Regions from separate parts of the Janthinobacterium sp. MP5059B genome, predicted to be linked through region 2. Evidence: predicted binding sites of a transcription regulator. Region 2 holds the regulator's gene; each other region holds the start of a gene.

Evidence for each region. The regulator sigma-54, encoded in region 2, starts transcription at its own class of promoters, with help from an activator protein. The targets are predictions, from matches to a motif close to TGGCANGNAANCTGCTTT.
Region 1: a site for sigma-54 is predicted at 3,540-3,557, ahead of JAB1_RS01890 (TorF family putative porin). Genes of this name have one in related genera too.
Region 3: a site for sigma-54 is predicted at 5,122-5,139, ahead of glnA (type I glutamate--ammonia ligase). Genes of this name have one in related genera too.

Annotation. Positions count from the first base shown of each region.
Region 1 covers NZ_LRHX01000002.1:258,002-268,772, reverse strand. The annotation lists rRNA gene rrf (5S ribosomal RNA) at 180-292, shown strand; gene JAB1_RS01910 (DUF1840 domain-containing protein) at 353-697, opposite strand; gene JAB1_RS01905 (hypothetical protein) at 878-1,423, opposite strand; gene JAB1_RS01900 (YifB family Mg chelatase-like AAA ATPase) at 1,488-3,008, opposite strand; gene JAB1_RS01895 (accessory factor UbiK family protein) at 3,119-3,367, opposite strand; gene JAB1_RS01890 (TorF family putative porin) at 3,638-4,405, shown strand; gene JAB1_RS01885 (P-II family nitrogen regulator) at 4,417-4,755, shown strand; gene amt (ammonium transporter) at 4,767-6,302, shown strand; gene gshA (glutamate--cysteine ligase) at 6,507-7,805, shown strand; gene gshB (glutathione synthase) at 7,903-8,859, shown strand; gene JAB1_RS01865 (PTS fructose transporter subunit IIA) at 8,874-9,278, shown strand; gene JAB1_RS01860 (HPr family phosphocarrier protein) at 9,371-9,640, shown strand; gene ptsP (phosphoenolpyruvate--protein phosphotransferase) at 9,685-10,771, shown strand, end outside.
Region 2 covers NZ_LRHX01000005.1:156,636-167,406, forward strand. The annotation lists gene JAB1_RS04360 (monovalent cation:proton antiporter family protein) at 1-7, opposite strand, end outside; gene JAB1_RS04365 (KpsF/GutQ family sugar-phosphate isomerase) at 116-1,126, shown strand; gene JAB1_RS04370 (HAD hydrolase family protein) at 1,126-1,659, shown strand; gene lptC (LPS export ABC transporter periplasmic protein LptC) at 1,702-2,313, shown strand; gene lptA (lipopolysaccharide transport periplasmic protein LptA) at 2,339-2,920, shown strand; gene lptB (LPS export ABC transporter ATP-binding protein) at 2,920-3,675, shown strand; gene JAB1_RS04390 (RNA polymerase factor sigma-54) at 3,680-5,158, shown strand; gene raiA (ribosome-associated translation inhibitor RaiA) at 5,228-5,590, shown strand; gene JAB1_RS04400 (enoyl-CoA hydratase/isomerase family protein) at 5,726-6,811, shown strand; gene rapZ (RNase adapter RapZ) at 6,812-7,675, opposite strand; gene hprK (HPr(Ser) kinase/phosphatase) at 7,891-8,826, opposite strand; gene JAB1_RS04415 (PTS sugar transporter subunit IIA) at 8,866-9,348, opposite strand; gene queF (NADPH-dependent 7-cyano-7-deazaguanine reductase QueF) at 9,692-10,534, opposite strand; gene ilvA (threonine ammonia-lyase, biosynthetic) at 10,617-10,771, opposite strand, start outside.
Region 3 covers NZ_LRHX01000014.1:113,494-124,264, forward strand. The annotation lists gene JAB1_RS16650 (transglycosylase domain-containing protein) at 1-1,791, shown strand, start outside; gene JAB1_RS16655 (hypothetical protein) at 1,852-2,232, shown strand; gene JAB1_RS16660 (glutathione S-transferase) at 2,229-2,834, opposite strand; gene JAB1_RS16665 (TAXI family TRAP transporter solute-binding subunit) at 2,965-4,317, shown strand; gene JAB1_RS16670 (rhodanese-like domain-containing protein) at 4,393-4,851, opposite strand; gene glnA (type I glutamate--ammonia ligase) at 5,237-6,652, shown strand; gene JAB1_RS16680 (DUF4124 domain-containing protein) at 6,808-7,317, shown strand; gene glnL (nitrogen regulation protein NR(II)) at 7,323-8,411, shown strand; gene ntrC (nitrogen regulation protein NR(I)) at 8,460-9,950, shown strand; gene corA (magnesium/cobalt transporter CorA) at 10,090-10,771, shown strand, end outside.

The DNA of each region.
Region 1 (10,771 bases), on a different contig from region 2:
TTGTTATTCGCAGTAGAGAAAAACCCGTCAAGAAATTGGCGGGTTTTTTTTCGTCCGGTGCTTTTGTCGCGATAAAAGCCCACTTTTAGTCCCATCTTCAGGCAAATTGCTATATAATTCGCCTCCTCAGATCAGATGGTTTGCTGCCCCGTTGGGAGCAGGCTGTTGAAAAAGTTATGCCTGATGACCATAGCAAGTTGGTCCCACCCCTTCCCATCCCGAACAGGACCGTGAAACAACTTTGCGCCGATGATAGTGCTGCAACCAGTGTGAAAGTAGGTTATCGTCAGGCTTGTTATATAAAAAAACCCCGCGTGTGCGGGGTTTTTTTTCGTCTGCAGCATTCATCGGATCAGATGCCCCAGGTGATGCTTTCATTTTCCGCCTTGGCCGAGCGCAGCATTTCCATCAAGGGATAGGCGCGCTGCGAAAAATGCACTTTTTGCGCGCGCGCATGAGCGCCCGTTTCGCCATCTTCCAGGGTTTCCGGGGTATGTGCATCGTGTTCGATGTCGTTTTCCGGATGCAATTTGCTTTCCGCGACTTCTTTTTCCAGCAGGGCCAGGGCATCGCCCGCTTCAGCTGGCGTGATGACGCCGCGCGTGGGGTTCTTGTGCAGGATGTCGAGGATGCGTTGGGCATGTTCCTGGTACATCAGCACTTCTGGGGAGGATTTGGATTTGAATGAGATCAACATAAGCGCTTTCTGAAACTTGTTGTTAGTGACGAAACAATATCACGACTTGAAATGTCGCACAGGCCGTCCGATTGCCCGGATTGCACATTTGCAAGCCGGATAGGGCCATCTGTTGGACACCGCACGCATTTACAAGAGCTTGTTTATCGTGAAAACACCCGTTTAAGCGATCGTTAAGTCTCAATCCAGTTTCACGGAGTCCATGAAGGTGTCGATGGTGTCACGCGACAGCTTGCTTTCTTCACCGAGAATGATGACCTGGAAGATGCGTTTGTCCTGCGCCACAAAACGGCCGACCAGCAGGACGGGCTTGCCCTGCTGCGTCCCCGTCGCTTCGATGCTCAGCGAACTGCGTTGATGGCTGCCGGCCGCCGTGCTGCTGGCCGCCGACGCCGATTTTTCGCTGCGCACGGTACCGTTGATATTTTTCAGCAGTGCCATCTGCATGGCGGGCAGGGCCGCTTGCGCCTGTTCCGCACTGTCGAGCACGGCGCTGCCAATGGCGAAGGTATTGCCATCGACCTCGCTGGCCGTCATGGTCAGGCTGACTTTCTTGCCATCGAGATCGATCTCGCGCGTCAGCACGGCCGGCTTGCCCGGAAACAGGGCCGTGAACTGGGCATCGGGGCTGCGATAGTCGCGCCAGTCGAATTTCGGACTACAGGCGGACAGGACGCTGGCAGCCGCGAGCGTCGCCAGAAAGAGGGCAAGTGATGTTTTTTTCATCAGCAGATGGTAGCAGCGTCGTCCATCACGCGCAATCGCGCACGCGAGGGGCTCATTGGCCGCCTTATATTTCACGCAGTACGCGCCGGTACTGGATCGCTTCGGCAACGTGCGGCTGCGCGATGGCCGGGCTTCCCGCCAGGTCCGCGATGCTGCGCGCCACGCGCAGTACCCGGTGATAGGTGCGCGCGGACCAGTGCAGACGCGTCATGGCGCCATGCAGCAGCTGTTCGCCATGCGTTTCAAGGCGACAATGCTGCTCTATTTCCGTGTTGCTCAGCCGCTGGTTTGATTTTCCCTGGCGCGCCAGCTGCAAGGCATAGGCTGCCGCTACCCGCGTGGCGATCCGCTGCGTGCATTCTCCGGCACCGGCCTGCCGGCCCAGCGCTGCCGGTGGCATGGCGGCCACTTCAATCTGCAGGTCGATACGGTCGAGCAGCGGGCCGGACAGGCGATTGTGATAGCGCAGCACGGCGTCTGGCGTGCAGCGGCAACGGCCGGAAGCGTGCCCCAGATAGCCGCACGGGCAGGGATTCATGGCGGCGATCAGTTGAAAGCGGGCAGGAAACTCGGCCTGGCGGGCCGCGCGTGAAATGCTGATCACGCCCGACTCCATGGGCTGGCGCAGCACATCGAGTACCCGGCGCTGGAATTCGGCAATTTCATCGAGAAACAGCACGCCGCAGTGGGCCAGCGAGATTTCTCCCGGGCGCGGCACGTTGCCGCCACCCACCAGTGCCACGCCGGATGCCGTCTGGTGCGGGGCACGATAGGGTCGCCGTTTCCAGTGTTCCACCTTGAAGTGGCCGCCCAGCGAATGCACGGCAGCCGATTCCAGCGCTTCTTCATCGCTCATGGGCGGCAGCACGCCGGGAAAGCGGCTGGCCAGCATGGTCTTGCCTGCGCCTGGCGGCCCCACCATCAAGACGTTGTGACCGCCCGCTGCCGCCACTTCCAGTGCCCGCCGCGCCTGCTGCTGCCCCTGCACGTCGGCAAAGTCGGGATACGGAAAAGCGTGCGCTGCCAGCACGGGCTGGTGGCGTTGCAGGGCGGTCTGGCTGGTATGCGCGGCAAAATGCGCGCAGACCTCGAGCAGGCTGTGGGCGGGATAGATGCAGGCATCGCCGACGAGAGCGGCCTCGTCCGCGTTCGCCTGCGGCAGGATGAAGACGCGTGGCGTGCCCGACTGGCTGCGCTGCATGGCAAAGGTCATGGCCAGGGCGCCGCGGATGGGACGCAACTGGCCTGAGAGCGACAGTTCGCCCGCGAATTCATAGTGATGTAATTGATCGCCCGGCAACTGGCCGGAGGCGGCCAGGATGCCCAGTGCAATGGGCAAGTCGAAGCGGCCCGATTCCTTGGGCAAGTCTGCTGGCGCCAGATTGGCCGTGATGCGACGCGCCGGCATTTCAAAGCCGCAGTTTTGCAACGCGGCACGAACACGGTCGCGCGACTCCTTCACTTCCGTATCCGGCAAGCCGACAATCGTAAACGAAGGCAAGCCGTTGGCAAGGTGGACTTCGACACTTACCTCGGGCGCCTCCATGCCGGCCAGGGCGCGGCTTTTCAGGACGGCCAGGCTCATCAGACTCCCCTGTAGCGCGGGCGCGGGCAGGATCAGTCTAGCGCTTGAAACGCCGCCAGGCTTGAGGTATGCCAGCAAGGCCGTCAATAACGGGCCCTGCCGGACGCAGTTTACGCCTTGGTGTCGTTCAGGCGCGTTTCCAGTTCGATCAGGCGCAATTCCAGTGCGTCCAGTTTGGCGCGGGTCTTGGCCAGTACTTGCGCCTGGATATCGAATTCCTCGCGCGTGACGAGATCGAGGCGGGCGAAGCCCTGGGTCATCATAGATTTCACGTTTTTCTCGATATCCTTGGCCGGCGAGTTTTCGATGGCTTGATGGATCTTGCCTTGCAAATCGTTAAAGAAGGTATTCATGTCCATGGTCAGTCCTTTTATGGTGCGGCCTGTGCATCGCACCATTGCGGTGCACAGCGGCGTTAATCTGGTGCGAATCTGGGCAAATTCACAATGCTTTAGCAGCCCGTACCCGCATGCCCAGAGGCTTGCAGGGTATGTATGGCCGGAAACGCACCTGTCAAGGTGGCAATGGAGCTGGCACGTATTCTGCTAAAGAAGGTATGAACGCTTTGTGATCTCCAGCCAAGATTTTAAACCTCAACCGCTTTAAAAGTTCAATAAAAGGGAATCGCCATGAAGAATCTGTCCAAGAACATGACTTTAGCTGCAGCGTTGACGCTGGCCATGACCGCCATGTGCGGTAGCGCCATAGCCCAGGATGCAGTGGCGGCGCCTGCTGCGGCCGAAGCCGTGCCTGATAACGTGGTGAGCTATAACGTGGCGCTGACCAGCGACTACCGTTACCGCGGCCTGTCGCAAAGCCGCTTGAAACCGGCCATCAGCGGCGGTGCCGACTATACCCATAACCCGACGGGCCTGTATGTGGGCACCTGGTTGTCGAGTATCAAATGGATCAAGGATGGCGGCGGCGACACCAATCTGGAATGGGATATCTACGGCGGCAAGCGGGGCGAGATCAGCAAGGATTTTACCTATGACGTGGGCGGCCTGTACTATTTCTATCCCTCGAATGGACTGAGCACCAATGCCAACACCTTCGAGCTGTACGGCCAACTCGGCTATGGCCCGATATATGTCAAATACTCGCATTCGACGACGAATCTGTTCGGTGTCGCCGACAGCAAGAACAGCGGCTACCTCGATGTGGGTGCCAACGTCGAGGTGCATGATGGCTACATGCTGAACCTGCATGTCGGACGTCAGAAGGTCGAGCACAATGATTCCCTCAGCTACAGCGATTACAAGATTGGCGTGACCAAGGACTTCGGCGTGGCGACCGTTTCCCTGGCGGCCGTCAAGGCCAATATCGTATCGCTGGCACCGAACGGCAAGAATCTGGCGAAATCCGGTCTCGTGCTGACCGTGTCCAAAACTTTTTAAGCGAGACTGCCATGAAAATGATTACCGCAATCATTAAACCGTTCAAACTGGACGAAGTACGCGAGGCTTTGTCGGCTATCAATGTGCAAGGCATTACCGTCACGGAAGTCAAGGGCTTCGGCCGCCAGAAAGGCCACACGGAACTCTACCGTGGCGCCGAGTATGTCGTTGATTTCTTGCCAAAGACCAAGATCGAAGCGGCCGTCGATGACGCCATTGTCGACCAGGCCATCGAAGCGATCGAAGGTGCCGCGCGTACCGGTAAAATCGGTGATGGCAAGATTTTCGTCTACAACCTGGAACAGGTCATCCGCATCCGTACCGGTGAAACCGGCAACGAAGCGCTCTAAGGGGAATATTGATGCATAAAAATATAACAAAATTGCTAGCTGGGATAGCCTGCCTGTGTGCGTTTGGCATTGCCACGCCAAGCTTTGCCGATGCGCCTGCCAAGACGGAGGCGGCCACAACCACGGCCGTCGCCGCTCCCGCCGTCACGCCGGTTCCTGACGCAGCGCCTGCCGCCGCCGCTCCGGCCCCGGCGGCTGCCGCGCCAGCCGCCGCGCCTGTCGCCAACAAGGGCGACACCAGTTTCATGATGATCAGCACCTTGCTGGTGATCTTGATGACGATCCCCGGCCTGGCCCTGTTCTACGGTGGGCTGGTGCGCTCGAAAAACATGCTGTCGGTGCTGATGCAGGTGTTCATGGTGTTCGCGCTGGTCATCGTGCTGTGGTGTATCTACGGCTACTCGATCGCCTTCACGGAAAAAACCGCCTTCTTCGGTGGCTTCGACCGCCTGTTCCTGAATGGTATCTGGGATCCGGCCAAGGGTACGTTTGCCGCCGCCGCCACCTTCAGCAAGGGCGTGGTCATTCCCGAGTTCGTCTTCGTTGCTTTCCAGGGCACGTTTGCCGCCATCACCTGCGCACTGATCGTTGGCGCCTTTGCCGAGCGCGCCAAGTTTTCCGCCGTGCTGGCCTTCGTCGTGCTGTGGTTCACGTTCGCCTACCTGCCTGCAGCCCACATGGTGTGGTTCTGGACCGGTCCTGACCTGATCACCAGCGCCGCCACCTCGGCCAGCGAAGCCCTGAAGGCGGGCTGGATCTGGCAAAAAGGCGCGCTGGACTTCGCCGGCGGCACCGTGGTGCACATCAATGCCGCTGTCGCCGGCCTGGTGGGCGCCATCATGATCGGCAAACGCGTCGGCTACGGCCGCGAATCGATGGCACCGCACTCGCTGACGATGACCATGATCGGCGCGTCGCTGCTGTGGGTGGGCTGGTTCGGTTTCAATGCCGGCTCCTCGATGGAAGCGGGCGACGTGGCTGCCCTGGCCTTCGTCAACACCTTGCTGGCAACGGCCGCCGCCACCCTGTCGTGGGTGTTTGGCGAGTGGATCAGCAAAGGCAAGCCTTCCATGCTCGGTGGCGCGTCCGGCGCCGTGGCCGGCCTGGTGGCGATCACCCCGGCGGCCGGCTTTGTCGGCCCGATGGGCGGCCTGGTCATCGGCTTGCTGGCCGGTGTCGTCTGCCTGTGGGGCGTGAATGGCCTGAAACGCCTGATCGGCGCCGATGATTCGCTCGACGTGTTCGGCGTGCATGGCGTGGGCGGTATCCTCGGTGCCTTGCTGACGGGTGTGTTTGCTGCGCCACAACTGGGCGGCCAGGGCGTATTCGACTATGTCACCAACAAGATGTCGGCGGATCCGTACTCGATCGGCCACCAGGTGTGGGTGCAGGCGCAAGCGGTAGGCACCACCATCCTCTGGTCGGCCATCGTCTCCGTCATTGCCTATAAACTGGTCGACATCGTCATCGGCCTGCGCGTACCGGAAGAAGAAGAGCGCGAAGGCCTCGATATCACCAGCCACGGCGAGCAAGCGTATCATGGCTAAATAGTCATTATCTGGCATGCCAGCGCCCCGGCGCGGCATGTCCGGCCGGAAAAGGCACCTCATTGAGGTGCCTTTTTTTCGTTGTGGGAATGTAAAAGGTCTTTAAAACAAGGCTTTTGCCCCGATTTGGGGTACTTACACGGTAATATAGTCGGCAGTTCTGTGTGCTTTTTTGAATACTGCACATAATTTAAGGATGTAACTATGGTTCCCCATCTCGTCACGGCCCTGACCGGACCGCTGCTCGACCTCGAAAAAAAGATTCTGGCCGCGACGCCGGCCATTGAGCGCTGGTTTCGCATGGAGTGGCAAGAACACACGCCGCCCTTCTATTGCTCGGTAGACTTGCGTAACGCCGGCTACAAGCTGGCGCCCGTCGATACCAATCTGTTCCCAGGCGGTTTCCATAACCTGGCCACGGAAATGCTGCCCTTGTCCGTGCAGGCGGCCATGGCCGCCATCGACAAGTATTGCCCGGACGCCCGCAACCTGCTGATCGTGCCGGAATTGCACAACACCACGCCGCAGTATCTGCAGAACGTGGCGCGCCTGATGCAGATCTTCCGCCAGACGGGGCTGCACGTGCGTTTCGGCTCCTGGTCGCCCGACATCACCCAGCCGACACCTTTGGCGTTGCCAGATGGCAACATGCTCGTCATCGAGCCGCTCGTGCGTCTGAACAATGGCCGCCGCCTGGGCTTGAAGGATTTCGACCCGTGCACGATTCTTCTGAATAACGACTTGTCAGACGGCATCCCCGATATCTTGCAAAATATTCATGAGCAAAGCCTGCTGCCGCCCTTGCACGCGGGCTGGGCCTTGCGCCGCAAGAGCAACCACTACACGGCTTACGATGAAGTGGTGAAAAAATTCGGCAAGATGATCGATGTCGATCCGTGGATGCTCAATCCCTTCCACGCCAAGTGCAGCGACGTCAACTTCCAGGAAGGCGAGGGCGAAGATGCGCTGGCCGCCAGCGTCGACGTGCTGCTGGCCAAGATCCGCAAGAAATACAAGGAATACGGCATCAAGGAAAAGCCTTTCGTCATCGTCAAGCCCGATGCGGGCACGTATGGTACGGGCATCATGACGGTGCGCGACGCCAGCGAAGTGCGCGACCTGTCGCGCAAGCAGCGTGACAAGATGTCCATCGTCAAGGATGGCAAAGTCGTCACCGACGTGATCATCCAGGAAGGCGTGCCGACCTTTGAAAGCATCAAGGATGCCGTGGCCGAACCGGTCGTCTACATGATCGACCGCTACGTGGTGGGCGGTTTCTACCGCGTACATGCTGAGCGTGGCGTGGACCAGAACCTGAACGCGCCCGGTTCGCAGTACGTGCCGCTGGCATTTGCCCAGCAGCATGCCGTGCCGGACTTGAAGGCCAAGCCGGGCACGGCCGCGCCGAACCGCTTCTACGTGTATGGCGTGGTGGCGCGCCTGGCCTTGCTGGCCGCGTCGCTGGAAATGGAGCGCACGGACCCGAATCCCGAGGTGTATTGATCCATCGCGGAGGCTTGCCGGGCGCGGCGACTACCGCGCCTGGCGATCTCGGCTAGAATCAAGCATTCCTTATCCAGGCTCCCCGATTGGACGCACCATGAAAATTGCATTCCTTGCCGACCCGCTGGCAGGCTTCAAGACTTACAAAGATTCCACCTTCGCCATGATGCGCGAGGCGGCCAGACGCGGCCACGCCGTGTACGCCTTCGAACAGAAGGACATGGCGCTGGAAGAGGGCATCGTCACGGCACGGGTACAGCACATCGAGCTGACGGGCGACGAACACGACTGGTACAAGGTGGTCTCCACCGAGGAAGTACGCCTGTCGGCCCTGGATGCCATCATCGAGCGCAAGGATCCGCCGTTCGACATGGAATACGTGTACGGCACGTATCTGCTGGAGCTGGCGGAAAAGCAGGGCGCTTGCGTCTTCAACAAGCCGTCCGCCATCCGCGACAACAATGAAAAACTGGCCATCGCCCAGTTTTCCGAATTCACCTCGCCGACCCTGGTGACGTCGAACGAAGCGCGCCTGCGCGCCTTCCACGCCAAGCACCAGGACGTCATCTTCAAGCCGCTCGACGGCATGGGCGGCACGGGCATTTTCCGCGTCAAGGCCGATGGCCTGAACCTGGGCGCCATCATCGAGACCCTGAGCGAGAACGGCGCGCAAACCATCATGGCGCAGCGGTTTATCCCCGACATCGACAAGGGCGACAAGCGTATCCTCGTGATCGGGGGCAAGCCGGTGCCGTTTTCGTTGGCGCGTATCCCGCAGGCGGGCGAAGTGCGGGGCAACCTGGCCGCCGGCGGCACGGGCGTAGCGCAGCCATTGACGGCGCGCGACCTGGAAATCGCTGAAAAGCTGGGCCCGATCCTGGCCGCGCGCGGCCTGATGCTGGTAGGATTGGACGTGATCGGCGACTATCTGACGGAAGTCAATGTCACCAGCCCGACCTGCTTCCAGGAAATCATGCAGCAGACGGGTTTTGACGTGGCTGCCATGTTTGTCGACGCCGTCGAGCATGGCGTTGCGCAAACACAGCAGCGCTAGAAAGTGGAATGACTATGGTAGGGATTTTGCTCATGACACATGCACCGCTGGGACAGGCATTCATCGCCGCTTGCGCGCATGTGTTTCGCGGGCCAACGGAACGTTTTGAAGCCATCGACGTCGTCGCCGACCAGGACCTGGCGGAAGTGCAGAAGCTGGCGTCGGACGCCATCTGCCGCCTCGATGACGGCTCCGGCGTGCTGGTGATTACCGACGTGAAGGGCGGCACGCCGTCGAACTGCTGCAACAAGCTGGCCGATGCGGGTCGGGTGGAAGTCATCGCCGGCATCAGCCTGCCGATGCTGCTGCGCGCCATCACGTATCGCCGCGACACGCTCGACGTGGTGGTGGAGATGGCGCTGGCCGGTGCGCAAAGCGGCGCCGTGCGCGTCGATAACCGCATCCGCGTGGGCGAATAAGGAAGTACATGGCCGCCGCCCTGAAGGCGGCGGGTTTTATAGGCCAAGATTGTCATCAGCGTAGTGCATTCAGGGATAGAGACCATACAAAAATGATTCAAAAAGAACTCGAAATCATCAACAAGCTGGGATTGCACGCACGCGCTTCCGCCAAATTTACCCAGCTCGCCGCCAAGTTCAAGAGCGACGTCTGGCTGACCCGCAACGCGCGCCGCATCAACGCCAAGTCCATCATGGGCGTGATGATGCTGGCCGCCGGCAAGGGCGCGAAAGTGACCCTGGAAGCCGAGGGCGATGATGAGCTGGCATGTGTCGATGCGCTCACCGCCCTGATTAATGACAGGTTTGGCGAAGGCGAGTAATGCCCGCCGAACGCAGCCGCAGCCGCATTCCGACAGGTCACCCCATGGCATCTTTCACGCTCCACGGCATCCCGGTCTCCCGCGGCATCGCCATTGGCCGCGCTCATCTGCTGGCGCCGGCCGCCCTTGACGTCAAACATTACCTGGTCGCCCAGGAACAGATCGAAGCGGAAGTCCAGCGCCTGCAAAGCGCCATCGCCACCGTCCACAAGGAACTGCAAACCCTTTGGAACGAGCTGCCCAAGGATGCGCCCACGGAACTGGGCGCCTTCATCGACGTGCACGCGCTGATCCTGTCCGATCCGATGATTTCCGAAGCGCCGCTCGACATCATCCGCAAGCGCCACTACAACGCCGAATGGGCGCTGCTCACGCAGATCGATGAATTGTCGGCCCAGTTCGACGAAATCGAAGACCCGTACCTGCGCGAACGCAAGGCCGACATCCAGCAGGTTGCCGAACGCGTCTTGAAAGTCTTGCTGGGCACCGAGCAGCTGTTGCCCAAGGCGGCCGCCGAAGATGAATTGATGGCGCAGATGATCGTCGTCGCGCACGACATCTCGCCGGCCGACATGCTGCAGTTCCGCGACCGTTCCTTCATCGGCTTCATCACCGACGTGGGCGGGCAGAACTCGCACACGGCCATCGTCGCGCGCAGCCTGGATATCCCGGCCGCCGTCGGCATGTCGCAGGCGTCGATGCTGATCGAGCAGGACGACTGGCTGATCATCGACGGCGATGCCGGCGTCGTCATCGCCAACCCCAGCGTCCTGGTGCTGGAACAGTACCGCGAACGCCAGACGGCCATGCAGCGCGCGCGCAAAAAGCTGGGCAAGCTGAAAAAGACGCCGGCCGTGACCAAATGCGGCACGCCCATCACCCTGCTGGCGAATATCGAGTTGCCCGAGGATTGCCCGTTTGCGCTGGAATCGGGCGCCAGCGGCGTGGGCCTGTTCCGCTCCGAATTCCTGTTCATGGGCCGCGCCCACAAGATACCCACCGAGGACGAGCAGTTCGAGGCTTACCGCAACACGGTGCAGTCGATGAAGGGACGCGTGGTGACGATCCGCACCTTGGACATCGGCGCCGACAAGCCGCTCGACCAGGCCGACCATACGGCATTGAATCCCG
Region 2 (10,771 bases):
AAAACATGGGTTGCCCGGTGCGGTCAATGGAAATCGTTGTTTGTTGTGACTGGCAAGTTTTTTGCTTTCCTAATTCGTTTATACTTTGGGCATGAGTGTAACCCATGAAAAAACAATGCTGAAAGCTTTTGATCGAATTGACATGCAAGCGACGACCGAGCGCGCCGTCGCGCTGGCCCGCACCACCTTGCAGATCGAGTCCGACGCCATCGTTGCGCTGCACGCGCGCCTGGCCACGGACGACAGCGTGGGCCGCGCCGTGGCGATGTTGTTGCAATGCAAAGGAAGAGTCGTCGTCTCCGGCATCGGCAAATCTGGCCATATCGCGCGCAAGATTGCCGCCACCCTCGCTTCCACCGGCACGCCGGCCCTGTTCGTGCATCCGGCCGAAGCGGCCCATGGCGACCTGGGCATGGTCACCTCGGAAGATGCTTTTATTGCCATATCGTACTCCGGCGAATCGTCGGAACTGATGGCCATCATGCCCGTCGTCAAGCGCATGGGTGGCGTGCTGATTTCCATGACGGGCAAGCCGAATTCGAGCCTGGCGCAATTGGCCGACGTGCACCTGGATATTTCTGTTGAGAAAGAAGCCTGTCCGCTGAACCTGGCGCCGACGGCCAGCACCACCGTCACCCTGGCCCTGGGCGACGCGCTTGCCGTGGCCTTGCTCGACTTGCGCGGCTTCAAGGAAGAAGATTTCGCCCGCTCGCACCCGGGCGGCGCCCTGGGCCGTCGCCTGCTCACGCACGTGCATGATGTCATGCGCAGCGGCGAACGCGTGCCGAAAGTGCCCGTGCAGGCTTCCTTGCTGCAGGCGCTGGAAGAAATGACGAAGAAAGGCATGGGCATGACGGCCGTCGTCGACGCGGACAACCGCCCCGTGGGCGTGTTTACGGATGGCGACTTGCGCCGCATGTTCGAGCGCGTGCAGGATTTCACGCAAGTGGCGATCCGCGACGTCATGCATGCGCAGCCGCGCAGCATCGCGCCCGAACGCCTGGCCGTGGACGCCGTGGCCGTGATGGAGCAGTTCCGCATCAACCAGATGCTGGTCGTCGATGCCGACGGCAAACTGGTGGGCGCGCTGCATATCCATGATCTGACGCAAGCGAAGGTGATCTGATGGATAGCGTGGCGGACAACCTGGCACGCGCGGCCAAGGTCAAACTGATGATCTTTGACGTCGATGGCGTGCTCACCGACGGCAGCCTGCATTTCGGCCCGGACGGCGAGATGATGAAAACGTTTAATGTGTATGATGGCCTGGGCATCAAGCTGCTGCAGGAATCGGGCGTGCAGACGGCCATCATCAGCGCGCGCCGCTCGGCCATCACGGCGCGCCGCGCGCAAGACCTGGGCATTACCCACGTACACCAAGGCGGCCACGACAAGCTGACGCCGTTTCGCGAACTGCTGGCGCTGACGGGCTTGACGGAAGAGCAATGCGGCTATATCGGCGACGACGTCATCGATGCGCCCATCCTGAAACGCGTCGGCTTTGCCGTCAGCGTGCCGGGCGGACGCCCGGAAGTGCAGGGCCTGGCCCACCATGTGACGCAGGCCGGCGGTGGCCGCGGCGCGGTGCGCGAGATCTGCGAATTCCTGCTGCGTGCCCAGGACAATTATGCGCGCGTCATGGCGCCGTTCCTGGAGTGAGGCGCGCCGCCTCGCCAGTGACATTTGAAAGAGTGAAGCCCTATGCGTAAGCCAGGAGGCGCCCATCGCTGGCGCATGATTTTTACCGTGCTGGGCGCGGTTGTTGTCGCGCTGGGCAGCTTTTGGCTGCTCGAGGTGATGAACAAGAATAGCCAGGACATCACGGCCAGCAAGCATCTGGATGAGCCCGACTATTTCATTACCAATTTCAGCCTGGTGCGTATGGACTTGACGGGAAAACCCAGCTATATCGTGTCGGGCACCAAGCTCACGCATTATCCGCTGGACGATTCGTCCGATATCGACCGGCCCTTCGTGCGCAAGCTCACGCCAGGCATGCCACCGATGAACATGAATGCGGAACTGGCGCATATCGACCAGGACAATACCCGGCTGCAACTGCACCGCAATGTCGTGATCGACCGCGTGGCCAGTCCGAAGGCGCAGAACCTGACGGTCAAGACGGAAGCGCTGACGGTGTTCCCGGATGAGGAAAGAATGGAAACGGACGTGCCTGTCGATATCCTGACGGGCACCTCGCGCCTCAATGGCATCGGCATGAAAGCCAATAACGCCACCGGCGTGGTGGAAGTGCAGAATGCGCTGCGCATGGTCCTCCCGCCGAAACCGCGCCCGGCCGCGGCGGCAAAATGACAGAATGAAACAAGGAAACCATACTATGAAGAACATCTTGCTGTTGACCGTATTTTCCCTGGCCATCATGGGCGTGGCGCATGCCGAGAAGGCCGATTCCGAGAAGGAAGCCGTCATCACGGCACGTAGCGGCCACGTCGATGACATCAAGCAGGTGCGCACCCTGACGGGCGACGTCGTGCTGGTCAAGGGGACCCTGACCATGAAGGCGGGTCGCGCCGTGATCACGGAAGATCCGCAAGGCTACCAGTTCATTACCTTCTGGGCCGATCCCGGCAAGCTCGCCACCTTCCGCCAGAAGCGCGATGGCGCGGGCGACCTGTGGGTGGAAGGCGAAGCGGAGCGCGTGGAATACGACAACAAGACGGAAGTGGTGAAACTGTTTTCCAGGGCCAAGCTGACGCGCCTGGAAGGCACGAAAGTGACCGACGTGGCCAATGGCGCCTTCATCTCGTATGACAGCCGCAAGGAAGTGTTTGCGATGGAAAATTCCAACAGCGGCACCAGCACCCCGGATGGCGGCAGCGTGCGCATGGTGATCCAGCCGAAAACCAAGGCACCGGCGGCGGAGAAAGCGCCGGCCACGCCTGCGCCAGGAAAGAAATAATGGATAATACTCGTTGCGGCAGCACCCTGATCGTTCGCGGGCTGCAAAAAACCTATGGCAAGCGGCAAGTCGTGCATGATGTCTCGCTGCAAGTCGAATGCGGCGAAGTGGTGGGTTTGCTGGGCCCGAACGGCGCCGGCAAGACCACCTCGTTCTACATGATCGTCGGCTTGGTGCCGTCCGATGGCGGCAGCATCGATATCAGCGGCGTGGACATCTCCAGCCTGCCGATCCACCGCCGCGCGCAGATGGGCCTGTCCTACCTGCCGCAGGAAGCGTCCGTCTTCCGCAAACTGACGGTCGAAGACAATATCCGCGCCGTGCTGGAAATCCAGACCGTCGAAGGCCGTCCGCTGACGAAGGCCGAGATCGAGGTGCGCCTGGATAAATTGCTGGCTGACTTGCAGATTGAAAAGCTGCGCGAGAACCAGGCCCTGTCGCTGTCCGGTGGCGAGCGCCGCCGCGTGGAAATCGCCCGCGCGCTGGCCACCGATCCCCGTTTCGTGCTGCTCGACGAACCGTTTGCCGGTGTCGATCCGATCGCCGTGATCGAGATCCAGCGCATCGTGCGTTTCTTGAAGGAGCGCAATATCGGCGTGCTGATCACCGATCATAATGTGCGTGAGACGCTGGGTATCTGCGACCGTGCCTACATCATCAACCAGGGCTCGGTACTGGCGTCGGGGCGCCCCGACGACATCATCGCGAACGAGTCGGTACGCCGGGTCTATCTGGGCGAACACTTCCGCATGTAAGCCAATGAAACAATCATTGCAGCTGCGCACTTCGCAGCACCTGGCACTGACGCCGCAGTTGCAGCAATCGATACGCCTGTTGCAATTGTCTACCCTGGAATTGCATCAGGAACTAGAGCAATTGCTGACGGACAATCCCTTGCTCGAACGCCTCGATGATCCGCTCGACCGTTCGCTGCGCCTGCTGTCCGACGGTGCCTTGAGTTCCACGGCCGCGCCGGCCGAAGCGCCGCCCCAGCCGCCAGGCCAGGAGGTGCCCGCAGCGCCGGCCGAAGCGGAAACCTTTGATGGCGATGCCGGCGAGGGTCCGGCCGCCGCGGATGGCGGCGACAGCGACTGGAGCGAGGCGAGCCGGGGCAAGGCGCCCGACGACGAAGATTCGCGTCCGCAACTGGAGGCCCATCACTGCACCCTGCGCGAACACCTGATGGAGCAGATGCGCGTGACGGTGCTTGAATTGCGCGACCGCGCGCTGGTCGAGCTGATCATCGACGCGCTCGACGACAATGGCTACCTGGAAGAGTCGCTCGACGACATCCTGGCGCGCCTGCCGGAAGAGCTGGAAATCGACGCCGACGAGATGCGCACGGCCTTGTCTCTCTTGCAAAGTTTCGATCCGCCCGGCGTGGGCGCGCGCAATGCCTCCGAATGCCTGGCGCTGCAAATCAAGCGTTTGCCGCACATCGCCATGGTGACGCGCCGCATGGCCCTCGTCATCGTGGAAAAGCACCTGGCCTGGTTTGCCCAGCGCGATTTCAACAAGCTGAAAAAAGCCCTCGATTGCGACGATGAAGACTTGCGCGAAGCGCAGACGGTGATTCGCCAGTGCAATCCGCATCCGGGCGCCGTGTTCGCCTCGGACGTGTCCGATTACGTGGTGCCCGACGTCGTCGTCAAGCGCGCGCGCAATGGCTGGCAAGTCACCCTGAACAACGATGTCATGCCGCGCCTGCGCGTCAATGCCATGTACGCCAACTTGCTCAAGCAGGGCAAGGGCGAGGGCGCCATGGGCGCACAGTTGCAGGAAGCCAAGTGGCTGATCAAGAATATGCGCCAGCGCTTCGACACGATCCTGCGCGTGGCGCAGGCGATAGTAGAAAGACAAAAGAACTTTTTCTCGCATGGGGCCGTTGCCATGCGTCCCCTTGTGCTCCGTGAAATAGCTGATACACTGGGTTTACACGAGAGTACTATCTCGCGGGTAACAACTCAAAAGTACATGCTGACCCCGCACGGCATGTTCGAGTTGAAATATTTCTTTGGTAGCCACGTCGCCACCGAAGCGGGGGGCGAAGCGTCATCGACGGCGATACGGGCATTGATCGTGCAACTGACAGGAGCAGAAGACCCTAAAAATCCTTTATCCGACAGTAAGATTGCGGACATGCTGGGGGAGCAAGGCATGGTGATTGCGCGACGTACTGTTGCCAAATACCGGGAAGCGTTGAAAATTCCGCCAGTGAGCCTGCGTAAGTGTTTGTAAGTTTTTTTCGGTTCCTCTGCGGGCCGGATAGGATGGACCGCACGAACCCGATCATCTTTAGGAGTGTGTATGAATCTCACCATCAGCGGACATCATCTCGAAGTGACACCAGCCATCCGTGAATACGTACAAACGAAGCTGGAGCGCGTGAAACGTCATTTCGATCAAGTCATCGATATTGCCGTGATTCTGACCGTGGATAACCTCAAAGAGAAAGAAAAACGTCAAAAGGCTGAAGTCAACCTGCGTTTGAGCGGCAAGACTGTCTATGTGGAAAGCTTGGCGCACGACCTGTACGCCGCGATCGATACCCTGATCGACAAGCTCGATAGGCAAGTGATGAAATACAAAACCAAAGTGCAAGGGCACGGTAAAGAGGCGATCAAGCATCTGCCAGACAACTCCGAGGAAGAAGCCGTCGTCGCCGTCTAAGGCCACCCGCTTCCAGCAGTTGTGATCAACTAAGGGCGCACATCTTGCGCCCTTTTTTGCGCCTGGACCTTTTGAGCGCAATGTTCGCCGCGCAGGGGCTAAAATGTTTGCACTTTCACTTTTTTCCTGCCTGCCATGAGCGACTTCGTCCAGACTTCCATCCGCAACCGCACGGGCCATATCGTGCTCGACCGTCCGAAAGCCTTGAATTCCCTGTCGCTGGAGATGGTGCGCGCCCTGAGCGCGGCCCTGCTGGCCTGGCGCGACGATCCGCAGGTGGACGCCGTGGTGATCCGCTCCAGCAGTGAAAAAGCCCTGTGCGCCGGCGGCGACATCCGTTTCTTTTTCGATGCTGGCTTGGCCACGCCGCAAGGCGGCAGCGCCATGCTGGAAGATTTCTTTACGGAAGAATATGCTTTAAATCATTTAATTCATTTCTACCCGAAACCGTATATCGCCGTGATGGATGGCGTGGTGATGGGCGGCGGCATGGGCGTGGCGCAAGCCGGGCCGGGCAACCGCCTGCGCATCGTGACGGGCCGCACGCGCATGGCCATGCCGGAAGTCAATATCGGCTTGTTTCCCGACGTGGGCGGCAGTTATTTTCTATCCCGCCTGGCCGGCCAGCTGGGCCTGTACCTGGGCTTGACGGGCTTGACGATCAACGCGGCCGATGCCCTGTACACGGGGCTGGCCGATGTCTACCTGCCTGAGGCGCAGATGGGGGCGCTGCTGGACCTGTTCGAATCGACGCGGGGCGAGGCCTTGCCGGTGGCCATCAAGGCGCTGGCGGCGCCTTTCCAGGCCGAGGCGGGGGTATCTCCCCTGGCCACGGCGCGCACGGCGCTGGACCGCCATTTCGGCGCCCCTTCCGTGGCCGCCATCATGGCCTCGCTGGCGCAGGATGACAGCGCGTTCGCGGCCAAGGCGCTGGCGGCCATGCGCCTGCGTTCGCCCTTGATGATGTCGGTGACCCTGGAATTGCTGCAGCGGGGCGCCCACCTGGGCGTGGCCGATTGCCTGCGCATGGAGCGCACGGTGGTGCGCCATAATTTCGAACATGGCGAAGTGCTCGAGGGCGTGCGCGCGCTGGTGGTCGACAAGGACAATGCACCGCGCTGGAACCCTGCCAGCCTGGACGACGTCGATGCGGCCATGGTGGCGCGCTTCTTTGCCCCCGTCTGGCCAGCCGCGGCGCATCCGCTGCGCCACCTCGACTAATTAGCTGCGTTCGCGGTGGCGCAGGACGACGCGCTCGTTGGGGCCGAAATACTGCGCCAGCCGCTCCGCCATGTACACGGAGCGGTGCTGGCCGCCCGTGCAGCCCAGGGCCACCGTCAGGTAGCTGCGGTTGTCGGACTTGAATGACGGCAACCATTTCTCGATGAAGGCGCGGATGTCGGCCAGCAGTTCCAGCGCGCTCGGCTGCGCGTCGAGGAAGGCGATCACGGGCGCATCGCGGCCGTCGAGCGGGCGCAGCGCCAGGTCGTAATAGGGATTCGGCAAGGCCCGCACGTCGAAGACGAAATCGGCGTCCAGCGGCACGCCCAGCTTGAAGGCGAACGATTCGAAGAACAGGGTCAGCGGCGCGCGTTCGGAGGCGACGATATCCTTGATCCAGGCGCGCAGCTTGTTGGCGCTCAGTTCCGACGTGTCGATCACATGGCCCAGCTGTTCGATGGCTGACAGGCGTTCGCGTTCTTCCGAGATGCACTCGATCAGCGTGCGGCGACTGGCCGGATTCTGGTTCGGACGCAATTCGTGCGACAGCGGATGGCTGCGCCGCGTTTCCGAGAAGCGCGCCACCAGCGAATGCGTGGTGGCCGTCAAGAACATGACCTTGACGTCATGCCCCTGGTCGCGCAGCAGGGCCACATTGTGCGGCAGGCTGGTCAGCGACTCGGCGCTGCGCGCATCGACGGCGACGGCCAGTTGCGGTGTACCTTCGTCGAGCAGGGTCTGCACCAGGCTGGGCAGCAAGGCCGGCGGCAGGTTGTCGACACAATAGTAGCCGGTATCTTCCAGCACATTGAGCGCAACGGATTTACCGGAGCCGGATATTCCGGTGATAAGGACGATATGCATACGCCGATCATACAATAAAGATCGGCGCTCTGCTTCCAAGGCAATTATCTTTACAAATTATTGCAATTTGGAATGTGATATTGCCGGGATTGGCAGGGCGCTCTCGTCACGACCGTAGGTCGGCTTAGCGCGTCGCGCGTAAGCCGACACCGCGGCATGGGCCAACAATGTCGTCGGATTACGCACGGCGTTGCCGCGCTAATCCGACCTACTTGCTAATCGCCACTCATTGCCAACCTCTGCCGCTCCATGAACTCCTGCAAGGTATCGATGCCGCGCAATTGCAAAATCGTGTTGCGCACGGCCGCTTCCAGCAGTACGGCGATGTTGCGGCCGGCGGCGACGGGGATGACGACCTTGCGCACGGGCAAACCCAGCACGTCTTCCGTGGGGAACAGGAAAGGCAGGCGCTCGACTTCCTCTTCCAGCGCGTTGCGGCGCACCAGATGCACGATCAGTTTCAGGCGCATCTTGCGGCGCACGGCCGTTTCGCCAAAGATGGCCTTGATATCGAGCAAGCCCAGGCCCCGCACTTCCAGCAGGTTTTGCAGCAAAGGCGGGCAGCGGCCTTCGATCATGTTGGGCGCGATGCGCGAGAATTCGACGGCGTCGTCGGCCACCAGGCCGTGGCTGCGCGAAATCAGTTCCAGCCCCAGTTCGCTCTTGCCCAGGCCCGAATCGCCCGTGATCAGCACGCCCACGCCCAGCACGTCCATGAACACGCCATGCATGATGATGCGTTGCGCCAGCTTTTTGGACAGGTAGACGCGCAGGAAGTCGATCACTTGCGCGGCCGGCAGCGGGGTGGAGAACAGGGGAATGTTTTGCTCGTCGCAGATGGCGAGGATGTCGGGCGGCGTTTCCAGTCCTTGCGCGATGATCAGCGCGGGCGGACCGCCGGCGATCAGCTCGCCAATCACGTGGGTGCGCGTGTTGACCTTCAGGCGCTGGTAGTAATTGATTTCCTGGTGGCCGAAGACCTGGATGCGGCCCGGATGGATCAGGTTCAAGTGGCCCACCTGGTCGGCGGCCGACGAGACATCGCCCGAGATCAGGCGCTCGCCGCCGGGGAAGCCGGCGAACCAGCCCAGTTGCAGACTTTCACGATTGTCGTCGTACAGGCGTTGTATCGTCAGTGGCGTTTGCAACATGGCAGTCTTCTTCTTCAGGAGTGGAGGAATACCTGAAGTTTAACCCGCCGCTTGCAGACTAGGTTGCCAATTGACGATGCGCGAATGTACGGATTTCGGTTCCGGATCCGTGGCCAGTGCCGTGCGGAAGGCGTCATCGGAAAACATTTCAGCGATTTCCGACAGGATTTCCAGATGTTGCTGGGTGACATGATCGGGAATCAGCAGGAAAAACAGCAGATTGACAGGCTTGCCATCGGGCGACTCGAACGGAATCGGCTCGGCCAGGCGGACGAAGGCGCCCAGCGGCGATTTCAAGGTTTTGCTGCCCTTGACCCTGCCATGCGGCACGGCCACGCCATGGCCCAGACCAGTCGAGCCCAGGCGTTCGCGGGCAAACAGATTGTCCGAGACGGTAGAGCGGGCGATGCCGTAATTGTTTTCGAAGATCAGGCCGGCTTGCTCGAAGGCACGTTTTTTACTGGAGACTTCCAGGTCCAGCAGGACGTTTTCGAGGGATAGTATTTTGCTAAGATTAGTCATGACACTCAATGAAATGGTGCAATGCGCAGAGGGCTTGCGAGCCGAATTATAGGCCTGTTTCCGCGGCCTGTAACGCCAATTCTCAACAGTATACGCCCGCTGCGGGCGCAGTGGGCGCTACAGCCCATGTCACCATCATTTTAGCAAAAAAATAACATCGGCGTGTATCGGCTATTTCTTGATTAAAAACACGCGGCGCGCCGGTTTTTCCGCCGCCGAATGCCGATTTTCCGATTTTTCAGCGTCTTTGACATGCTCTGCGGCACTACTGCAACGTTGTTTTAAAACACAGCCAACATTCCTGTTGGCATGGTTTCATGGTGTTGCGCGGTGTTGCCTAATGTTACTGACGGGCGTTGCGCAGATTGCCCGGCATCGCTCCCGTGCTGAAGTTGCTGCGCCAAGGATTGATATCGAGGCCGCCGCGGCGCGTATAGCGCGCATACACGGACAGTTTTTGCGGCTTGCACTGACGCAAGATATCGACAAAGATGCGTTCCACGCATTGTTCGTGGAATTCATTGTGCTCGCGGAAACCGATCAGGTAACGCAGCAGGCTTTCCTGGTCGATCTGCGGTCCCGCATACTCGATCTGCACGCTGCCCCAGTCGGGCTGGCCCGTCACCAGGCAATTCGATTTGAGCAAGTGCGAGACGAGTTTTTCTTCCACTGGCGCTTCGTCCAGCGCTGCCTTCAGCAGCAGCGGCGAGGGCGTGTATTGCGTGATTTCCAGGTCCAGGCGGTCCAGCAGCACGCCATCGAATTCGCCCATTTTCAGCTTGCCGAAATCTTCCTGCAAAGTCAGTTCCACTTGCACGGGCGCGCCGAAACCGTTCGATAAATCCTGCTTGAGCAAGGCCACCAGCGCATCCGGGCTGTCCAGTTTGGTCTGGTTGAAGGAGTTCAGGTACAGCTTGAATGATTTCGACTCGATGATGTTCGGCGAATCGGCCGGCGCGCTGACCTTGGCGATGGCCACCTGCGGCTTGCCGCGCTGGTTCAGCCACGACAGTTCATAGGCATTCCAGATATCGAGGCCGAAAAACGGCAAGGTGCCGTGCAATTCCAGCTCGTCGCGCTTGCCCTGGCGCGGAATGGGAAACAGCAGTTCCGGCGCGTAATCGGTGCGGTAGGCGGAGCTTTTGCCCAGCGGGGATTGTTCGGCGAGGTCGTTGGTGGTGGTCATGGTCGTGTGGCGTGAATTCAGTCAAGGACGCATGGTAGCCTAATTCCCCCGACGGCGAGTAGCCGCCGTCGGGAGGTGATGCTTAACCCAGGAACAGCTTATAGACGGGATTGCTGCTTTCATCCCAGTAACGGTACCCCAGGGTATCGAGGAAGCGGGCGAACTCTCCCATTTCATCGGGCGGCACTTGCAAGCCGATCAGGATGCGGCCCACGTCGCCGCCCTGGCTGCGGTAAT
Region 3 (10,771 bases), on a different contig from region 2:
GCGCAAAACGCCGTTACCAAGGTCTTGCGCGAGTTGCGCGATCCGGAAGTGGCGAAAGCGGCCGGCCTGACGGGCAAGGGCATGCTGGGCAATGGCGACCCGGCCAACGTGGTCTACAGCTTTACCCTGCTGCAAAAGGGCGATCAAGCCAACTTGCTGCGCGTGCAGACGGATAACTACGACCAGCCGCTCGACATCAACGAAGGCGCCAAGCTGGACCTCGGTTCCACGGCCAAGCTGCGCACCCTGGTCACCTACCTGGACATCATCGACCAGTTGCACCAGCGCTACAGCGGCATGGGCGCCGCCGAGCTGAATAAGATCGCCGTCGATCCCAAGGACATGCTGTCGCAGTGGGCGATTGCCTATCTGAAACCGTTGGCACTCGGCGAGGCGCGCAACCTGCCGGCCATGCTGGCGGCCGCCATGGAACGCAAATATTCGGGCAACCCGGGCGAAGGCTTCTTCACGGGCGGCGGCTTGCACCATTTCGGCAACTTCTCCAAGCTCGACGACAGCCGCATCATGACCTTGCAGCAGGCGCTGCGCCAGTCGACCAACCTGGTGTTCGTGCGCCTGATGCGCGACGTGGCCCGCTATTACATGTTTTCGCGTCCCGATTCCTCGGCCTCGCTGCTGGCGGATGCGGATGATCCGCGCCGGGCCCAGTACCTGAGCCGTTTTGCCGACAAGGAAGGGCGTGAATTCCTGCACCGCTTCTATCAGAAATACCGCGGCAAGAGCGTTGACGAGCAGGAAAAGATTTTATTGGCCAGCATCCGCCCGACCCCCGTGCGCCTGGCGAATATCTTCCGCACCGTGAATCCGAAGGGGACCGTGGCCGAATTCGGCGACTTCCTCAACGCCAACTTGACGTCGCAAAACGAAGTACCGCCCGAACGCGTTGCCAAGATGTACCAGCAGTACGCAATGGAAAACTGGTCGCTGGCCGACCGTGGCTACCTGGCCAATGTGCATCCGCTGGAACTGTGGATGGTGGCGTATCTGCGCCAGCACGAAGGTTCCACCCTGTCGCAGATGGTGGCGGCCAGCGAGAAGGAACGCCAGGAAGTCTATAAATGGCTGTTCAATACGCACCGCAAGCATGCGCAGGACCGCCGCATCGCCAACTTGCTGGAAGTGGAAGGGTTCCTGGAAATCCACCGCCAGTGGAAGAAGATGGGCTATCCATTCGACTCGCTCGTGCCGTCGTACGCGACGACCCTGGGCGCATCGGCCGACCGTCCCGCCGCACTGGCCGAGTTGATGGGCATCATCATCAACGATGGCGTGCGTAAACCGAGTGTGCGCATCGATTCCATGCATTTCGCCGCCAAGACGCCGTACGACACCATGGTCAAGCGTGGCACGAAGGTGGAAGCGGAGCAAGTGCTGTCGCCGGACGTGGCCAAGGCAGTGGCCAAGGCCATCCGCGAAGTGGTGTCGGACGGTACGGCGAAACGGGCGAAGACGGCGTTTGTCGGCGCTGATGGCGTGCCGATCCCCATGGGCGGCAAGACGGGTACGGGCGACCAGCGCTTCGACGTGTATGGCGCCGGTGGCCGCCTGATCGAGTCGCGCTATGTGAACCGCTCGGCGACATTTGTGTTCAATATCGGCGAGCGCTTCTATGGCAGCATGACGGCGTATGTGCGCGGACCGGAATCGAAGAACTATGACTTCACCAGCGCCTTGCCCGTGCAGCTGCTGGTGTCCCTGGCGCCGAGCCTGATGCCGCTGATCGAGGCGCCCGCGCCGGCTGAAGGCGTGGCCAAGCAGTGCACTAATTAAAAGTATCTGGCTTGTGTGAACGCCGGCCCGCAAGGCCGGCGTTTTTTTTGGGGAGTGGAATTGGACAAGACGCAGCAGATTTTTCAGCAATACCACCGCTTTGACGATGGCTCACTGGTGTCGATGGAACAGATGTACCAGCCCCAAGGCGTGCAGGCCGTGCGCATCGTGGTGTACGCAAGAAATCATGGGCTGGAAGGCAATGTCTGGCGCAAAGTCGCCATCACGGTGGGAGAAGTGCGGGAGGTACTGGTCAGGACGCCGGGCAACTTCATCAACCGCATCTGCTGCGGCGTGAAGTTGCTGCGTTTCGGCGATGTCTGGTGCGTCGATATTGACGGTACGTATGCGCGCGATGATCCCGCTACACTGGACGAAGTGCGCCGCGATGGCGATTGCTACGTCATCGGCGGCACGGTCGAGGCAATCGAACTGGACTAACCGGCAAACACGGCCGTTTTACCTTCCAGGCGCGCGTGATACGCGGCGATGGCCGGATACGCGGGGCGCTGCATGGGCGCCATCAGCCAGCGCTTGACGGACAGGCCCAGCACGATATCTGCCAGGGTGAACGCTTCGCCGCAGACGAAGGCGCCCGTGCGCTGCAACTGCTGTTCCAGCACGCCCATCATCTTGTTCCATCCGGCAATGCCGGCCGCCAGTTGCGCCGCATCCTGGTGGGCCGGGCTGTGGCGCACCAGCGACATGAAGGCGTAGCGCCAGCTGTTGTTCAAATCGCCCATTTGCCAATCCATCCATTTTTCCACTTCCGCGCGGGCGCGGGGATTACTCGGCAGCAAGTCGTCGCGGCCCGCCTGGGCGCACAGGTAGCGGCAAATCGTGTTTGATTCCCACAGCACCAGGTCGCCATCGAGCAGCACGGGCACCATGGCGTTCGGGTTCAAGGCCAGAAAGGCCGGGTCGTCCGTGCTGCGAAAGCCGCTGCCCCAGTCTTCGCGTTCATACGGCAGGTCGAGTTCCTCGCACGTCCACAGGACTTTACGGACATTGATCGAAGCGGCTTTTCCAAGAATTTTCAGCATGCGGGACTCCATAGGCAGGTGGGCGATCCAGAACTGTAGCCGAATTGGCCGCGCCGCGCATGTGAAAGTGCCTTGCATAGTTGGGGTTTTCTTGGCATCGTAGCCACCCATGAAACCTATGCGCCACCACATGTCCAAAATCCTCGCGTTCAGCCGCTTTTCCGTGCGCGACTTCCTCGCCACCGCCGGTCCCACCTTGCTGCTGGTCGGCGCGTTTTGCGCGCTCGCTTACTGGCTGGTCGACCCCGCGCCGCCACGCCAGGTGAGCCTGTCGACGGGGCAGGACAATAGCGCGTATGAAGAGTTCGGCAAGAAATATGCGGCCACCCTGGCCAAGCACGGCATCAAGGTGACCTTGCAGCCATCGCTGGGTTCGCAGGAAAACCTGCAGCGCCTGAACGCGGGCAAGACCGATATTGCCTTCGTGCAAAGCGGCTCGACGGAACACGACGATGCCGAGCGCCATGGCCTCATTTCCCTGGGCAGCCTGTTTACGGAACCCGTCTGGCTGTTCTTGCGCGAAGACAAGGCCGTGACGGAACTGACGCAACTGAAGGGCATGAAGATCAACCTGGGGCCGGAAGGCACGGGCGTGCCCGGCCTGTTCCGGCAATTGCTGTCCGTAAATGGCGTCGAAGCCAAGGACTTGACGGTGAGCGACTTGCAGAACACGCCTGCCACGGTGGAGCTGCTGGAAGGGCGCATCGACGGTCTCGTGTTCAGCTCGGCGCCGGAAGCGCCGCTGATCCAGATGCTGCTGCAAACGCCGGGCATCAAGCTGTTTGACTTTTCGCAGGCGGAAGCGTACACGCGGCGCCTGCCTTTCCTCACGCACGTCGTCTTGCCACGTGGCATCGTCGACCTGGGGCAGAACATTCCCGCGCAGGATTATCACCTGATCGCGCCGACCGCCACTTTGGTCGCGCGCGAAGACTTGCATCCTGCCCTGGTCGACCTGTTCGTGCAGGCGGCGGCCGGCATCCATGGCGGCACAGGCTGGTTCCAGCAGCAGGGGCAGTTCCCATCCGCGCGCTACACGGAGATTCCCGTGGCACCGGAAGCGCTGAAATTCTACAAGGATGGCGCGCCTGTGCTGCAGCGCTACATGAGTTTCTGGCTGGCCAATTTCTTTGACCGCATGTGGGTGCTGGTGGTGGCGCTGGGCGCCTTGATCCTGCCCCTGTCGCGCGTGGTGCCGCCCCTGTACGTGTGGCGCATCCGCTCGCGCGTGTACCGCTGGTACGGCCAGCTGCGCACGGTGGAGCAGGCGCTGGAAGACGTGCCGGAAGCGCAGCGCGCGCAAGTCTATGCGGCGCAATTGCAACGGCTGGACCAGATCGAGGAAATGGTCAATCAGATCTCGATTCCGCTGTCGTTTGCGGACGGCCTGTATGGCTTGCGCAGCCACATCAATTTCGTGCGCAAGCGCATATTGACCCTGATGGGCGAGCATCCTGCCGCAGAGGCGGGCGAGCCGGCCTGAAGCATCAAGCCAGGGCGGGACTTGCCTCTGGACGACGCGTGGCCGTCATCGGCAGCGGTTCCGTTGTTCCCGGTGTCAGGCGCCCAGCCACGGCAACCCCGCCTTGCACCAGCCGCCGATCTGCTTGCGGTGGCCGTCGGCGTCCTTGTCGCCCTCAAAACCTTCGAGGATGTCGAAGCAGTTCATGTAGCCGTGCTCGGTCGCCAGCTTGGCGGCATGGCGCGAACGCACGCCGGAGCGGCACAGGAACAGCAGCACCTCATCCTTTCCGGCCTGGGCGGCCAGTTGCGCGAGGAAATCGGGATTCGGCGCGCCGCCCGGATACGTGGCCCACTGCACCGCACCGTGCTGGGTATCGGCGATGTCGACCCGGCCGACCCAGTCGCGCTCGGCATTCGTGCGCACATCGATGAGCTTGGCGGCAGCATCGCCTTGCAGCAGGTCGTACGCTTCCTGCGGCGTGACGGCGCCGGCATACGGCGTGCCTTCATTGGCCCGGCTGCGGGCGGTGGTCAGGATGTCGGCGGTAGTCATGGCGTCCTCGATGAAAGTGGGCAGGTGTGTACGATTATAGTGCGCCGTCCGCGCCCCGCAAACGGGAAACCATGGTGCACAGTCTTTGCACCACAACGAGGCATTTTCCAGAAATTCATACAAAATGCACGATAATGGTGCGTTATTCGTTTTTTGCACTTGCATAGTGCATTCTTGATTTGGCGCAAACGCAGCAGGAAAATCGCGGGCATGAAACTTTCACTGGGATGGCAGTAATTTTGTTGCCGGCACCAGGGAGGCTCCTGGAGCTGGCATGGAATCTGCTATGATCCTTATGAGTTTTGGTGGCACGCAATGTTTGCTTCGCTTCATCAGCCCAGACGCACTAAGGTCGGCTCACCCCACATTCATTTAGGAGATACGCATGGCAATGACAGCCGCAGAAGTCTTGAAGATGGTAGAAGAAAACGAAGTCAAATTCGTTGATTTCCGCTTTGCTGATACCCGTGGTAAAGAGCAGCACGTGACGGTTCCCGTGTCGCACTTCGACATGGACAAATTCGAGTCGGGCCACGCCTTTGACGGTTCTTCGATCGCTGGCTGGAAAGGCATTGAAGCGTCCGACATGATCTTGCTGCCGGATCCAAACACGGCCAATATCGATCCGTTCATGGAAGAAACGACCTTGTTCATGCAGTGCGACGTGATCGAACCGTCGGACGGCAAGGGCTATGACCGCGACCCGCGCTCGATCGCGAAACGCGCCGAAGCCTACCTGAAATCGTCGGGCATGGGCGACACCGCCTACTTCGGCCCTGAGCCGGAATTCTTCATCTTCGACAGCGTGCGCTGGAAGATCGACATGTCGGGCTGCTTCGTCAAGATCGGTTCGGACGAAGGTTCGTGGTCGACCGGCAAGGACATCGAAGGCGGCAACAGCGGCCACCGTCCTACCGTCAAGGGCGGCTACTTCCCGGTGCCACCAGTGGACAGCTTCCAGGACATGCGTTCGGAAATGTGCCTGATCCTTGAGTCCTTGGGCATCCCGGTTGAGGTACATCATCACGAAGTGGCCGGCGCCGGCCAGAATGAAATCGGCACCAAGTTCTCGACCCTGGTCGAGCGCGCCGACTGGACGCAAAACCTGAAATACGTGGTGTGGAACGTGGCGCACAGCTATGGCAAGACCGCCACCTTCATGCCGAAACCTATCGTTGGCGACAACGGTTCGGGCATGCACGTGCATCAATCCGTATGGAAAGATGGCAAAAACCTGTTCGCTGGCGACGGCTATGCCGGCCTGTCCGATTTCGCCCTGTACTACATCGGCGGCATCATCAAGCACGCCAAGGCACTGAACGCGATCACCAACCCGGGCACCAACTCGTACAAGCGTCTGGTACCAGGCTACGAAGCCCCAGTGAAACTGGCGTACTCGGCGAAAAACCGTTCCGCCTCGATCCGCATCCCGCACGTGGCCAATCCAAAAGGCCGCCGCGTCGAAGCGCGCTTCCCGGACCCACTGGCGAACCCGTACCTGTGCTTCGCCGCACTGCTGATGGCTGGCCTGGACGGCGTTGCCAACAAGATCCATCCGGGCGAAGCCGCCTCGAAAGATCTGTACCATCTGCCGCCGGAAGAAGACGCACTGATCCCGACCGTGTGCGCTTCGCTGGAAGAAGCTCTGGACGCACTGGACAAGGACCGCGAGTTCCTGACCCGTGGCGGCGTGTTCAGCGATTCGATGATCGACGCTTACCTGGAACTGAAAATGCAGGATGTACAGCGCATGCGCATGACCACGCATCCTGCCGAGTTCGACATGTACTACTCGCTGTAATGGCGCCATGCCGGCAATGTGCCGGTAGTGAATAAAAACGCGGGTGAGGCGATGGTCTTGCCCGCGTTTTTTTATGCAGTACGCCAAGGCGGTGATCGTGCGGTGTTGTATAGTCGGCCCAGGAACGATGCGGCATGTGCCGACAGGAGTGAAGATTGACCAAGCATTACAGAATGGCGCTGATGGCAGGATTGCTGGGCGCGGCAGCACAGGCGCACGGGCAGCTGTATGTGTGCGCCGATGCGCAAGGACACAAGACGTACACGGACAAGCGGGCTGGCGCGCATTGCCAGCTGCTCGATTTACCGGGCGCCATGACGGAGCCGCCACGCAAGACGGCGCCGCTGGCCGGCGCGCCTGCCCGGCCCGCCATGCAGGCGGCGGCCACGGCGGCGCCTGCCGCCGGCGCGTTTCCCAAGGTCGATGGCGCCGAGCAGCGCGCGCGCGACCTGGACCGGCGCCAGATACTGCAGGACGAATTGCGCAGCGAAGAACTGAAACTGGCGGCGCAGCGCCTGGAGTTCAACGCCGGCCAGCCCGAGCGCCAGGGCAATGAGCGCAACTATGCGAAATACCTGGAACGGGTGGCGCAATTGAAGGACAACATTAGCCGAACACAGCAGAACGTCGAGGCCCTGAAACGCGAGATCGCGAATATTCGGTAAAGCACATGACACCAGACAACCATTCCAGCCGTCCCGCCCACCTGGCCGGCCTTGATTTGCTCGCTTCAGCCGTGATCCTGCTCGACGGCGACGGCCGCATCAGCTATGCCAACGCGGCGGCGGAAAACCTGCTGGAAAGCTCATTGAAAGCCCTGTCGCGGCAAAAGCTGACGGCGCTGTTCCTCAATCCCGACGAGCTGTCCGGTATTTGCGCGCAGGCGCTGGAACATAAATTTTCCGACTTGCGGCAGGACCTGAGCCTGGAACGCCTGGGGCGCGAACCGCTGCGCGTGCACAGCATCATCAGCGCGCTCGACGCGCCGCGCGACGGCGTGCTGATCGAGCTGCGCGAAAACGTGCAGCAGCTAAAGCTCGACCGCGAGGAGCGCATCCTCGACCAGAGCCAGGTCAACAAGGAGCTGATCCGCAACCTGGCGCATGAAATCAAGAACCCGCTGGGCGGCATCCGCGGCGCGGCCCAGCTGCTGGAGCTGGAATTGCCGGCCCTGCACCTGAGCGAGCTGCGCGAATACACGCAAGTCATCATCAAGGAAGCGGACCGCCTGCAAACCCTGGTCGACCGCCTGCTGGCGCCGCACCGCCGCCCGCATATCGTGGGCGACGTGAATATTCACGAAGTGTGCGAGCGCGTGCGCAGCCTGATCCTGGCCGAATTTCCCAGTGGCTTGACTATTTCGCGCGATTACGATGCCTCGATCCCCGAGTTTCGCGGCGACAAGGAACAATTGATACAAACCGTGCTCAACATCGCGCACAACGCGGCGCAAGCCCTGGCCGAGCGCATCGAGGCGGGCGATGCGGAGCTGATTTTCAAGACGCGCGTGGCGCGCCAGGTGACCCTGGCCAAGGTCCGTTACGGCCTGGCATTAGACTTGCATATCATTGACAATGGACCGGGCATCGCACCCCAGATCCGCGACCGGATTTTTTACCCGCTGGTGTCGGGCAGGGAAGGCGGCAGCGGGTTGGGACTGACCTTGGCGCAAACCTTCGTGCAACAGCACCTGGGCGTGATCGAGTGCGAAAGCCGGCCTGGATACACCGATTTCAGGATCGTTCTACCCTTGCCATAAGCGAGGAGGTATCCCACCCATGAAATCCATTGCGGGACGCACACACTAATGAAGCCAATCTGGATAGTTGACGACGACGAATCAATCCGCTGGGTGCTGGAAAAAGCCCTGGCGCGGGAAAATCTCGCCACCAAGAGTTTTGCCAATGCGCGCGACGCCATCGCCGCACTGGAATTTGACACGCCGCAAGTGCTCGTGTCCGATATCCGCATGCCGGGCGCATCCGGCCTGGAATTGCTGCAGACGGTCAAGTCGCGCTTTCCCGGCTTGCCGGTCATCATCATCACGGCCTTTTCCGACCTCGATTCGGCCGTCGCAGCCTTCCAGGGCGGCGCCTTCGAATACCTGGCGAAACCCTTCGATATCGACAAGGCCGTCGAGCTGATCCGCCGCGCGCTGGAAGAAAGCCTGCGCGAGACCAGCGTCGAGTCGGGCCCGTCGGAAACGCCGGAAATCCTCGGCCAGGCGCCGGCCATGCAGGAAGTCTTCCGCGCCATCGGCCGCCTGTCGCAATCGAATGTGACCGTGCTGATCACGGGCGAATCCGGTTCCGGCAAGGAACTCGTGGCGCGCGCGCTGCACAAGCACAGCCCGCGCGCGGCGCAGCCTTTCATTGCCCTGAACACGGCAGCGATCCCGAAGGATTTGCTGGAGTCCGAACTGTTCGGCCACGAACGGGGCGCATTTACGGGCGCGCAAACGACGCGCCGGGGCCGCTTCGAGCAAGCCGAGAACGGCACTTTGTTCCTCGACGAAATCGGCGACATGCCGTTCGACCTGCAGACGCGCTTGCTGCGCGTGCTGTCCGACGGCCATTTCTACCGCGTCGGCGGCCATCAGCCCATGAAGGCGAACGTGCGCGTCATTACGGCCACGCACCAGAATCTCGAGCAGCGCGTGCGCGACGGCCTGTTCCGCGAAGACTTGTATCACCGCCTGAACGTGATCCGCCTGCGCCTGCCCAGTTTGAGGGAGCGGCGCGAGGATATCCCCATCCTGGTGCGCCACTTCCTGGTGCAAAGCGCGCGCCAGCTGGGCGTGGAAGCCAAACGCATGAGCGACCCGACGATGCAGTTTCTCAGCAGCCTCGATTTGCCCGGCAATGTGCGCCAGCTGGAAAACCTGTGCAACTGGATCACCGTCATGGCGCCGGGCCAGACGGTGGAAATCAAGGACTTGCCGCTGGAATTGACGCAGGGGCAGGGCGATGGCGCGGCCACCGCGGCGGCGGGCGAAGCTGCGCCGGCGGCCGTGGCTCATCCGCATGGCGGCCAGGTCTTCGAGGCGGCCGCGCCCGCCAACGGCGCGCCGCCGGGCTGGATCGGTTTGCTGGAATTGCAGGCGGCCGGCATGCTGGGCGCGGGGCAGCAGGAAGTCATGGCCGTGCTGGGACGCCAGTTCGAGTCGGCCCTGATCAAGACGGCGCTCAAGCATACGCACGGGCGCAAGAACGATGCCGCCGTGCGCCTGGGCATCGGCCGCAACACCATCACCCGCAAGATATCCGAATTGGGTATCGACGGCGCCAAGGACGATTGACGTCTTGCCGGACGGGGGCTCCCCCGTCCGCTTTTTCTTGCGGTGTTCCTTGCACGCCACAACACCCACAGCAGGCGATAAGGTAAGCTGGCGCCTGCCGGACTGTTTCGTCCGGTGTTAACTTGAACTGTGGAATAGCATGCTCATAAACTGCGTGGCCTACCAGGATGGCAAAAAACTGGCCGACTTGCCGATCGACGACATCAGCGACTACGTCGAGCGCCCCGATTGCTTCGTCTGGGTAGCCCTGCTCGACGCTACGCCGGACGAGCTGAAACAGATGCAGCACGAGTTTTGCCTGCACGAACTGGCGGTGGAAGACGCGCAACGGGGTCACCAGCGCCCGAAGATCGAGGAATATGGCGATTCCCTGTTTGCCGTCGTGAAAACCGTGGAAATGGTCGAGAACGAACTGGTGCTGGGCGAAGTCGACATTTTTGTCGGCGCCAATTACGTGCTTTCGTCGCGCAGCAACAGCTCGCAAGGTTTCCTTGGCGTCCGTGCGCGCGCCGAGCGTGAACCGCACTTGCTGCGTCAGGGCTCCGCCTTTGTGCTGTATGCGCTGATGGACGCCGTCGTCGACCGTTACTTTCCCGTGCTCGACGCGCTGGAATCGGAACTGGAACTGATCGAGGACCGCATCTTCGACCGTGGCACCGAGCGCGACAATATCGAACGCCTGTATCAATTGAAGCGCAAGGTCATGGTCTTGCGCCACGTGGTGGCGCCCCTGATGGAAGCGGTGGGCAAGCTGCATGGCGGCCGCGTGCCGCCGCTGTGCCACGATACCCAGGAGTATTTCCGTGACGTGCATGACCATC